Regions from separate parts of the Ruegeria sp. SCP10 genome, predicted to be linked through region 2. Evidence: riboswitches for the same ligand, from Rfam matches in the RefSeq annotation. Region 2 holds a riboswitch; each other region holds the start of a gene.
The links. A riboswitch is a leader RNA that binds a small molecule or an ion and turns the genes downstream of it on or off. The one in region 2 is predicted to bind cobalamin.
Positions count from the first base shown of each region.

Region 1 (2,195 bases), on a different contig from region 2:
ATGTCACCGCGAAGTTTATCGAAATCAGGGCTGGTCTTGTACCAACCGGTGATACCGGTCAGGCCAACGATGTGTTCTTGCAGGCCCAGCGCAAAGGCCATGTCGGTCATGTTCATGTCATGCACCACCAGCCGTTCCGGCTTGGCGTCGAACACCAGCGGTTCGCCGCAATTGTCCACGGTTACTTCATGGGCAGCCGCGCCGCTGGCCAAGCCGGTGACCATCAAAGCTGACCAAATTTTCTGTTTCATCAATGTCTCCTGTTAAGATGAAAGCGTTCGTTTTCGGATATCCAGCGCCGGGATCACGCGCCCTTCGTGCTGGAAGCACAGGTAGTCAACACCAAACGTGTCGCGCACATGATCCGGCGTTAGTATCTGGTCGACTCGCCCAAAGCCCGTCATGCGTGTGGATTTCATCAGCGCGACATGGCTGGCGAATTCCGGGATCATGACAAGGTCGTGCACGATCATCACCACCGTCACGCCCAGTTCGGCCACCAGCGACAGCATGTGCCCTTTGGCATCGGGGTCTAGATGATTGGTGGGCTCGTCCAGAAACAGCAGCGAGGGGTTCTGCGCCAATGCACGTGCGATATGGGCGCGTTGGCGTTCGCCACCCGAGAGCCGCTGCATCGGCTTGTCGGCCAGATGGGTCAGCTCGGTCGTGCGTAGAACGCGCGCAAGATCCATCTTGTGATCTTCCGCCGAGCGGTCGCTTTGAATGGGAATCTGGCCGAGCGCAACGTAGTCGCGCAGCTTTAGGCGGCCATCGGGCAGTTCCTGCTGGCCAACAACCGCAATGGTCCGGGCGCGTTCCTGCGCAGACAGGCTGCGCAGGCTTTGACCGTTGATCCGAACGTCCCCCAGCGCCAGACGCTCGACCCCGCAGAGCAGGTTCAGTAGAGTTGTTTTGCCGGCACCGTTCGGACCGGCGATGGCAAGTATGGCCCCTTCTTCCAAAGAGAACGAGACGCCTTGCAGCAACACATCGCCATTCAGGGCGTAGTATTCCAGGTTTTCCGCGACCAGAAAGCTCATGCCTTACCCGCCTTTGGAAGACGGGGCAGGCGTGCCAGAGTTTTGAACAACAAGGCGGGGGGGCGATCCGTTGCGCTGGTCCAGCCGCTCTCGCTATCGCGGTACTGATGGGCGAAGGTGGCGATCGCATCCAGATCGGCGGTGCTTTGTATATCGCCAAACAGGTATTGCGCCTTGCCTTCGGCTTGCAGACCGATGGCCATGGGACGTTCGCATCCTGCCATGCAGGGGATCAGTCGCGTAGCGAACCCGTCAGACAGCGACGCGTCCAGCAGACTTTGGGCGGCGCTGGCTTCGATCTCACCCTGGCAGGTCGAGCAGATCAGCACAAAGTGATCAGCGTTGCGGGTCATTGCCACCCTCAACGCGCAGGACGCCCGTGTCGAAAGTGCCAGTCCCGATAGGACGCATATGTGCCATCAATCCTCCTTCCAGGACGCCCCGTCCCGGGTTGGTTTCACAGGTGATGGCAGGTCTCCTGACTTGCGGGTCGTCGCTTGGCCAACCTTCCCGGCCTTCTCGGGCCAGTGGTGATTTGGCGTCGCTCTCCGCTTACAGTTGCGGGGGCAGTTACGGACTTAGCCTGTTCCGATATTCCGGGGGCCGCACCGTATTCCCATTTTCATCCCGCACCCAAAGCTGCGGGAACCATCACAGGTCAGCTATTCTGGTGAAGATACGCTTGTCAAGTATCGTCGTTAACGACCGAGCACTATTGTACGACCCGCAGGATGGGCCGCCTTTTGACATGCGCGCGACGTTCTCCGTCGGTTGGGAATCGGTTGGCAAGTGTCAGGCCCGCCTGCACGACATGGGCATCCGGATACCCGCCAGAAAGCAATCCAGCGGCATCGCGGGCGGCTGGTGTTTCATCGCGCCGCATGTGATGCAGCATACGCATCAACGCCAGTTCATCACTGGTAAAATGGTTGCGGCTTTCGACGCAGAGCGGGTCGTTGAACGCCAACCCGTAGGGGCGGCTGTAAAGCGTGGCCTTGATGATCTTGTAGACCAGATGGGCCAAGGTCAGACCCTGATCCACGCCCCACCGCTCGATGGCGGTAGAATACGCAAATTGCCAGGATTGCGTATCGGGCTCTGCAAAACTTTGAATGAAATGGCGCATCACCGGCAGGAGCCCGTGCTCGAAATCGT
Region 1 covers NZ_JBDZYF010000006.1:71,660-73,854, forward strand. Annotated here, with positions in the region: gene ABLN87_RS14075 (ABC transporter substrate-binding protein) at 1-251, opposite strand, end outside; gene ABLN87_RS14080 (ABC transporter ATP-binding protein) at 264-1,040, opposite strand; gene ABLN87_RS14085 (DUF1636 domain-containing protein) at 1,037-1,393, opposite strand; cobalamin riboswitch at 1,492-1,708, opposite strand; gene ABLN87_RS14090 (hypothetical protein) at 1,753-2,195, opposite strand, start outside.
Region 1: it holds a riboswitch for cobalamin, as region 2 does, so the genes downstream of both, ABLN87_RS14085 (DUF1636 domain-containing protein) here and ABLN87_RS06050 (DUF1636 domain-containing protein) in region 2, are expected to answer to the same signal.

Region 2 (2,195 bases):
CCTTCGGCAACTTCGACAACGGGCAGCGGGCGAGGGGCCTCAGTGGCGATGATCTCTTTCGCTTTGGCTACGCCTTCAGGACCGGCCAGATCGGGCTTGGTCAGCAGAATGATGTCGGCGCAGGAAATCTGATCCTCGAACACCTCGGACAAGGGTGTTTCGTGGTCAATCGAGTCATCGGCCAGACGTTGCGCATCCACCGCTGCCACATTCGGCGCAAAGCGACCGGCGGCGACGGCTTCGGCATCGGCCAGCGCGATCACGCCATCAACGGTGATTTTTGAGCGGATATCGGGCCAGTCGAACGCTTTCAGCAGCGGCTTAGGCAAGGCGAGGCCAGAGGTTTCGATCAGGATGTGATCGGGACGCGGCTCCAGCGCCATCAGAGCTTCGATAGTCGGTATGAAATCGTCAGCCACGGTGCAGCAAATACAGCCATTGGCCAACTCCATGATGTTTTCTGCCGGACAATCGGGGATCGCGCAGGATTTCAGGATGTCGCCATCGACACCTACATCACCGAATTCATTGACCACCACCGCCAGACGCTTGCCCTGTGGGTTCTGCATCAGGTGCTTGACCAGTGTGGTTTTGCCCGAGCCCAAGAAGCCGGTGATAACGGTGACGGGCAGTTTTTCCAAGTTGCTCATTTCAGGGCTCCAATCGGGGGAATACGGGCCGCACAGTTTTTGCGGAAATGTTCAGGACGTTCGCGCCATTTGACCAAACCATCGTCAGTGGCCAAGTACTTGGTCACACCTTCGATGATCGTTTCGACATGGTCGGTTTCGTTGAGGTTTTCGTAGACAAAAGTCCAACGCGTGGGTCCGCCACGCAACACGATGGAACATCCTTGATCGCAATTTGACAGGCACTCTACGGGTTTCAGATGGATCCCATCTGGCACGCCCGCCTGTTCCAGCGCCTTATGCAGCAAAGCGCCGGGGCGCTGGGTGTCATCTTCGATTGCCAGGCCACGGCGGCATGTCGTGCAGACCAGCAGTTCAACTGGTGCGGCTTTGCTCATCTCTCTCATCCCCCTTAGTCAAATCTGGGGGACGGGGTTTCATGTGGGCCGATCCAAGCCCCACACCGGAACACCCCGTCCGGTTTCATCTTCGGGCGCTGGCAGGTCTCCCGGCTTGCGGATGTCAGGGTGTATACCCTGTCGGATGTCCCGCCTTCCCAGCCTTTGGCCAGTGGCTTTGGGCACCCTCTCCGGTCACGGTCGCGGGGGCGGCTGCGTTTGGCGGTAAACCCGTTGACGCATTCCCTTTTCATCCTCTTACGAGGACACCAACGGATCGGACATGCGGCACTGATACGGTGCTTGTCAAGCGTGTCGCCGACAACCGCTATGTCGGGTGCAGAAAAACGACCTGTGGCAGTCGCTGGGCGGCATGGCTGGGCTTAGCCTGCGGCTTTCGAAAGGTTTAACAGCGACCACTTCACTGAACCAAATGTTTGACGAATAGATAGACTGCTCTTCATAACAGCAGATACAGGCCAATGGCGTGGGCGTTTTGCTCTGGTATCTGGAAGCTTTGTGAGAGTGGTGGGCGACCCTGGAATCGAACCAGGCGTGCGTCTCCGCGAGGGAGTTACAGTCCCCTGCCACACCTTGCGGCCTGTCGCCCACTGTCAGGCGTTGCACCTGACGTGGAGGCGTGATTACTAGCGCACCAAAGGAGCGTCAACAGGAAAATACGGCATTGGCGCAGGAAAGCGAATTCATGGCCCGGAGGCCCTCAGAATGAAAAAACCCAAGTGGGTTGTTGAAAAGGAACAGGCGCGAAAAGCAGCTGCGGCCGAGACGGTTTGGCTGTTTGGTTTGCACGCCGTGCGCGACGCCTTGATGAACCCCAAACGCCAGAAACTGCGCCTGATTGTGACGCGAAATGCGCGGGACAAGCTGCTCGAAGCCATTGAATTCGCGGGGATCGAGGCCGAGATGGTTGATCCGCGCAAGTTTAGTGCCCCGATCGACGCGGGTTCGGTGCATCAGGGGGCAGCGCTTGAGGTTAAGCCGCTGGAGTGGGGCGGCTTGGCCGAGAACTGCATCGGACGGGAACATCCCCGGGTGATCCTGCTGGACCGTGTAACGGACCCACATAATGTAGGTGCGATTCTTCGGTCAGCCGAAGTATTGGGTGCAAGTGCTGTGATCGGAACCCGGCATCATTCGGCCCCTGAAA
Region 2 covers NZ_JBDZYF010000001.1:1,189,104-1,191,298, reverse strand. Annotated here, with positions in the region: gene cobW (cobalamin biosynthesis protein CobW) at 1-650, opposite strand, end outside; gene ABLN87_RS06050 (DUF1636 domain-containing protein) at 647-1,027, opposite strand; cobalamin riboswitch at 1,111-1,316, opposite strand; tRNA gene ABLN87_RS06045 (tRNA-Tyr) at 1,554-1,637, opposite strand; gene rlmB (23S rRNA (guanosine(2251)-2'-O)-methyltransferase RlmB) at 1,754-2,195, shown strand, end outside.

Region 3 (2,195 bases), on a different contig from region 2:
TTTTTCGTACAGGTCCGCGACCGCGACGGTGAAGCCGTCGCCTGTCTGATCCGTTCCGCGATAGACCTCGTCACACAGCAGCCAGGCATCAACGTCGCGCGCAATCTCGACGATTTGTTCCAGCAATGCGCGATCCATCAGCGCCCCGGTTGGGTTGTTGGGATTGTTGATCGCAATCAGGCGCGTATCGGGTCGCACCATCGCCCGCAACTCGTCCAGATCGGGCAGGAACGCGTTTTCGGGCCGCAGATGCAACAATTCGATATCGGCACCGATGCTTTCGGGAATGGAATAGTGTTGCTGATAGGTCGGGATTACAGAGATCACGTGATCACCACGCGATACCAGCGTCTGATGCACCAGAGAGTTCGCGCCGATGGTCCCATGCGTCGTTAGGATGTTATCCCGGCCCTGACTGTCATACAGGCCACAGATCGCATCGCGCAGGCGTTCTGACCCTTCAATCGCGCCATAGGTCATCTTCATGGATGACAGATCGTTCAGAATACTGTTGTGCTGGCCCGCCATGTCGAACAGTTCGCCCAGCGTGATGGACTGAATGCAGGTCTCAGCCAGATTGAGTTCGCAGGTCGTCTCGAACTCATTCATCCACATCTCAACACCAAAGGGTCTGATTTCCATTGGGGCTCTCCTACTTTCAGCATTTGGGGCGATGGCACGTAACGGACGCACGGTTATGAAGATGTCTTATACCGCCAAACCAGCCAAGCGGAAGATTGCGGGTTTGTGCCTGAAATGTATCCAGGGGTTTTACTTCACAAACCCGGGTTCGACCCGAGCATTGAGATGTCTGTTTTGAAACTGGAAATGTCGCAAGCCTCTCAGCATAAGAACCGCGCGACTCTATCCTGTGCATGTGAGGTGCCGCTGTTTGAGTCTCAGACAGCGGAGAATTGGGAAGCCGGTGAAATTCCGGCACTGCCCCCGCAACGGTAAGGAAGGTCAGGTTCGGCAATCAACCACTGGGACGAGGATCCCGGGAAGGTGTCGCAACCGGGCGGAAGCCCCTTTCAAGTCCGGAAACCAGCCTTGCAGATATGTCAAACCGCGGGTGGCGGTGGGGGCACATGTTTCGGACGTGATCCTCGCGCGCCTCCGGACGGTTCCTCCTTGTCATCTGCCCAAGCAATGCCGCGGGGCGCGGCAGGAGAGCCAGAAATGAACAGCATTCAAAGCCTGTTGGCACGTCGCATCCCTGGTTACGCGCTCGAGCAGGCGTTTTATACAGACCCCCAGGTATTTCAGGCCGATCTTGAAGTCATCCACTACCGCGATTGGCTGTTTGCCATTCCGGCCTGTGAACTGGTGAAAGCAGGTGACTACGTAACCTATACCGTGGGCGCCCACCGCGTTGTCATTGTGCGTGGTGCTGACAACCAAATCAGGGCGTTTCACAACACCTGCCGCCACCGTGGTTCGATCATTTGCAAGGCTGCAAAAGGCAATGCGCCTAAACTGGTTTGCCCCTATCACCAATGGACCTACGAGCTTGATGGTTCATTGCTGTGGGCGCGCGATATGGGGCCGGATTTCGATCCGAAACAGCATGGGCTGAAGACAGTTCATTGCCGCGAGCTTGCCGGGTTGGTTTACATCTGTCTTGCGGACAACGCCCCAGATTTCGACATGTTCGCCAACACCGCGCGCCCTTATCTGGAGCCGCATGATCTGGGCAACGCCAAAGTGGCTTTTGAAAGTTCAATCATTGAAAAGGGTAATTGGAAGCTGGTTTGGGAGAATAACCGCGAGTGTTACCACTGCGGTGGCAACCATCCCGCGCTATGCCGCACCTTCCCTGATGATCCTGCAGTCACAGGGATCGAAGGCGGTGAGACGCCGCTGCATATGCAAGCCCATTTTGACAGGTGCGAAGCCGCCGGGATGCCCTCGCAGTTCTACCTGCATGATGACGGGCAATTCCGTATGGCTCGGATGCCTCTGAAAGAAGGGGCGCAAAGTTATACGATGGATGGGAAATCCGCCGTGCGGCGCTGGCTGGGCCGGTCGCCGTTTGCGGATGCAGGGGCGTTGTTGAAATTCCATTATCCAACAACCTGGAACCACTTTCTGGCTGATCATTCCATCGTGTTCCGCGTCACACCAATCAGCCCGACTGAAACCGAGGTCACAACCAAATGGCTGGTTCACAAGGATGCCGTTGAAGGGGTCGATTA
Region 3 covers NZ_JBDZYF010000003.1:309,733-311,927, forward strand. Annotated here, with positions in the region: gene ABLN87_RS10555 (aminotransferase) at 1-642, opposite strand, end outside; cobalamin riboswitch at 864-1,067, shown strand; gene ABLN87_RS10560 (aromatic ring-hydroxylating oxygenase subunit alpha) at 1,180-2,195, shown strand, end outside.
Region 3: it holds a riboswitch for cobalamin, as region 2 does, so the genes downstream of both, ABLN87_RS10560 (aromatic ring-hydroxylating oxygenase subunit alpha) here and ABLN87_RS06050 (DUF1636 domain-containing protein) in region 2, are expected to answer to the same signal.

Region 4 (2,195 bases), on a different contig from region 2:
CCCGTAGTGAACCTGCTGGGGTCTGTTTTGATTGTCTATTCGCTGCTTCAGAACTTCAATCTGGCGTCGATGCTGATTGAAGGCTTCTGGATCATCATCAGCGTGATCGGAATTATTCAGCATTTCAGGTTGCGCCGCGCAGGGTAACACGGCGCAATAGGGTTATGCAGCGTTGTGGAGACGCGGTGTGAACAGGCCAAACTTGCCCAGATCCCGCATGGATTTTGCTGCGGCCAAAACGGCCAGATCGGCCAGCGGTTCGATCAGAATAACCAGCATGTAGGCAGCGGCGAAACTGGCGATCGCTGTAAAGTTCTCGGCTCCAAATCCTTGGCCATAAAAGGCCCAGAATGCCACCCAGATGACGACACCGCCCTGATAGGCCGTCGACAGCGCAAGCGCCTGAGAATATTTCAGATCAATATAGGCCGAATTTGGCGCAATGATGCGATTGGCCAAAGCTTGCAAGGCAAACAGCGGAACCAGCAGCGTTGTCATGTTCATCCCGAACTGAGGCAGGTCGAAAGGCGCCAGGAAAAACCCCTGAATGAACAAGCCCGCGATCAGACCGATGGCGGCAGGGGCCGCACCGAACAACAAAAACAGGGTCGATCCCAGAATGAAGTGAACCTCTGACACCCCGACCGGGAAGTGCGGCAACACCTCAAAGAAGGTGAAAACCAGCCCGGTGGTCAGGGCTGAGCGAATGGCAAGGCTGGCAATGCCGCTGCTTTTCAGGCTGTCCCATGCCAGTTTAGCGGTATAGAGCCCTGCGCCAGTTGCGGTGGCGTAGCTCAGGACAAGTTTGGCGCCATTTACGACGCCCGGTTCGATATGCATAGTTTGGTCTCCTTCCCGTCACACCCGACGGCAGAAAGGTTTAATAATTGGGCTTCCGCCCGGTTTGCACATGGCAGGTCTCCTGACTTGCGGATTGGCTTCGATCCCGACCTTCCCAACCGATTGCTTAGGTCAGTGGCCCAATTGGGACGAAACTCCGCCTACAGTTGCGGGGGCAGTTCCGGAATTGACGGGTATTGTCGCACCGGATTCCCTTTTCATTCCTCCGGGGAAATTCCCCTTTGGAAACCATGTCAGGCAGGTGTCTGGCACCGGGTGCCACCTGTCAAGCAGTCAAACGTGGATGTTTGGAAAAAATTGTCAGTGCTCAGGGGCGTGCAGGCCTTGGCATGGCTTGCACGTTTCGCCGCTCGGATATAGGGAAACTCAGACTCGCTTAGGGGAGGCTTTGATGCAAGACGATCCCAAAACCCTCGTTTCCACCGACTGGCTTGCCGCCCATATCAAGGACCCCGATCTGCGGGTGCTTGATGGGTCGTGGTACCTGCCGCAGCATGGGCGCGATGCCAGAGCCGAGTATGATGCGGGTCATATCCCGGGCGCGCGGTTCTTTGATATCGACGATATTGCGGATCACCGCTCGGACCTGCCGCATATGATGCCGCCGGTCGAGAAGTTCATGTCCCGCCTGCGCGCGATGGGCGTGGGGGATGGACATCAGGTGGTTGTCTATGACGGCTCGGGCCTATCCTCAGCAGCGCGCGTCTGGTGGATGTTCCGCCTGATGGGGCAGGACAACATTGCCGTGCTGGATGGCGGTCTGCCGAAATGGCAGGCCGAAGGGCGAGAGGTCGAAGATCTGCCCCCTGTGATCCGGGATCGGCATATGACCGTTCGGGTTCAGAATCATCTGGTACGCGACGTGACACAGGTGTCTGCCGCCGCCAAACTGGCTGATCATGAGATCATCGATGCCCGTGCTGCCGCCCGTTTCGCCGGAACCGAGGCTGAACCGCGCGAAGGTTTGCGCTCGGGCCATATACCCGGCTCACGCAACGTGCCTTTTGGGACGCTGTTGAACAAGAACCATACGATGAAATCGCCCGAAGAGTGCCGCGCCGTGTTCGAGGCTGCTGGTGTCGATTTGTCCAAACCCGCGATCACCTCCTGCGGGTCAGGGGTGACGGCGGCAATCCTCAGCCTTGCGCTTGAACGCATGGGCAAAAAAGACCACGCGCTTTATGACGGCTCCTGGGCTGAATGGGGTGCCTTCCCAACCCTGCCCGTCGCAACCGGAGAGACCTGATGTTCGAACATCTCAAACCGCAACCTGCCGACAAGATCCTGGCGCTGATGCAGATGTACCGCGACGACCCGCGCGATCAGAAGATCGA
Region 4 covers NZ_JBDZYF010000010.1:116,188-118,382, reverse strand. Annotated here, with positions in the region: gene ABLN87_RS17840 (CBU_0592 family membrane protein) at 1-147, shown strand, start outside; gene ABLN87_RS17835 (energy-coupling factor ABC transporter permease) at 163-840, opposite strand; cobalamin riboswitch at 896-1,109, opposite strand; gene sseA (3-mercaptopyruvate sulfurtransferase) at 1,253-2,107, shown strand; gene ABLN87_RS17825 (amino acid aminotransferase) at 2,107-2,195, shown strand, end outside.
Region 4: it holds a riboswitch for cobalamin, as region 2 does, so the genes downstream of both, ABLN87_RS17835 (energy-coupling factor ABC transporter permease) here and ABLN87_RS06050 (DUF1636 domain-containing protein) in region 2, are expected to answer to the same signal.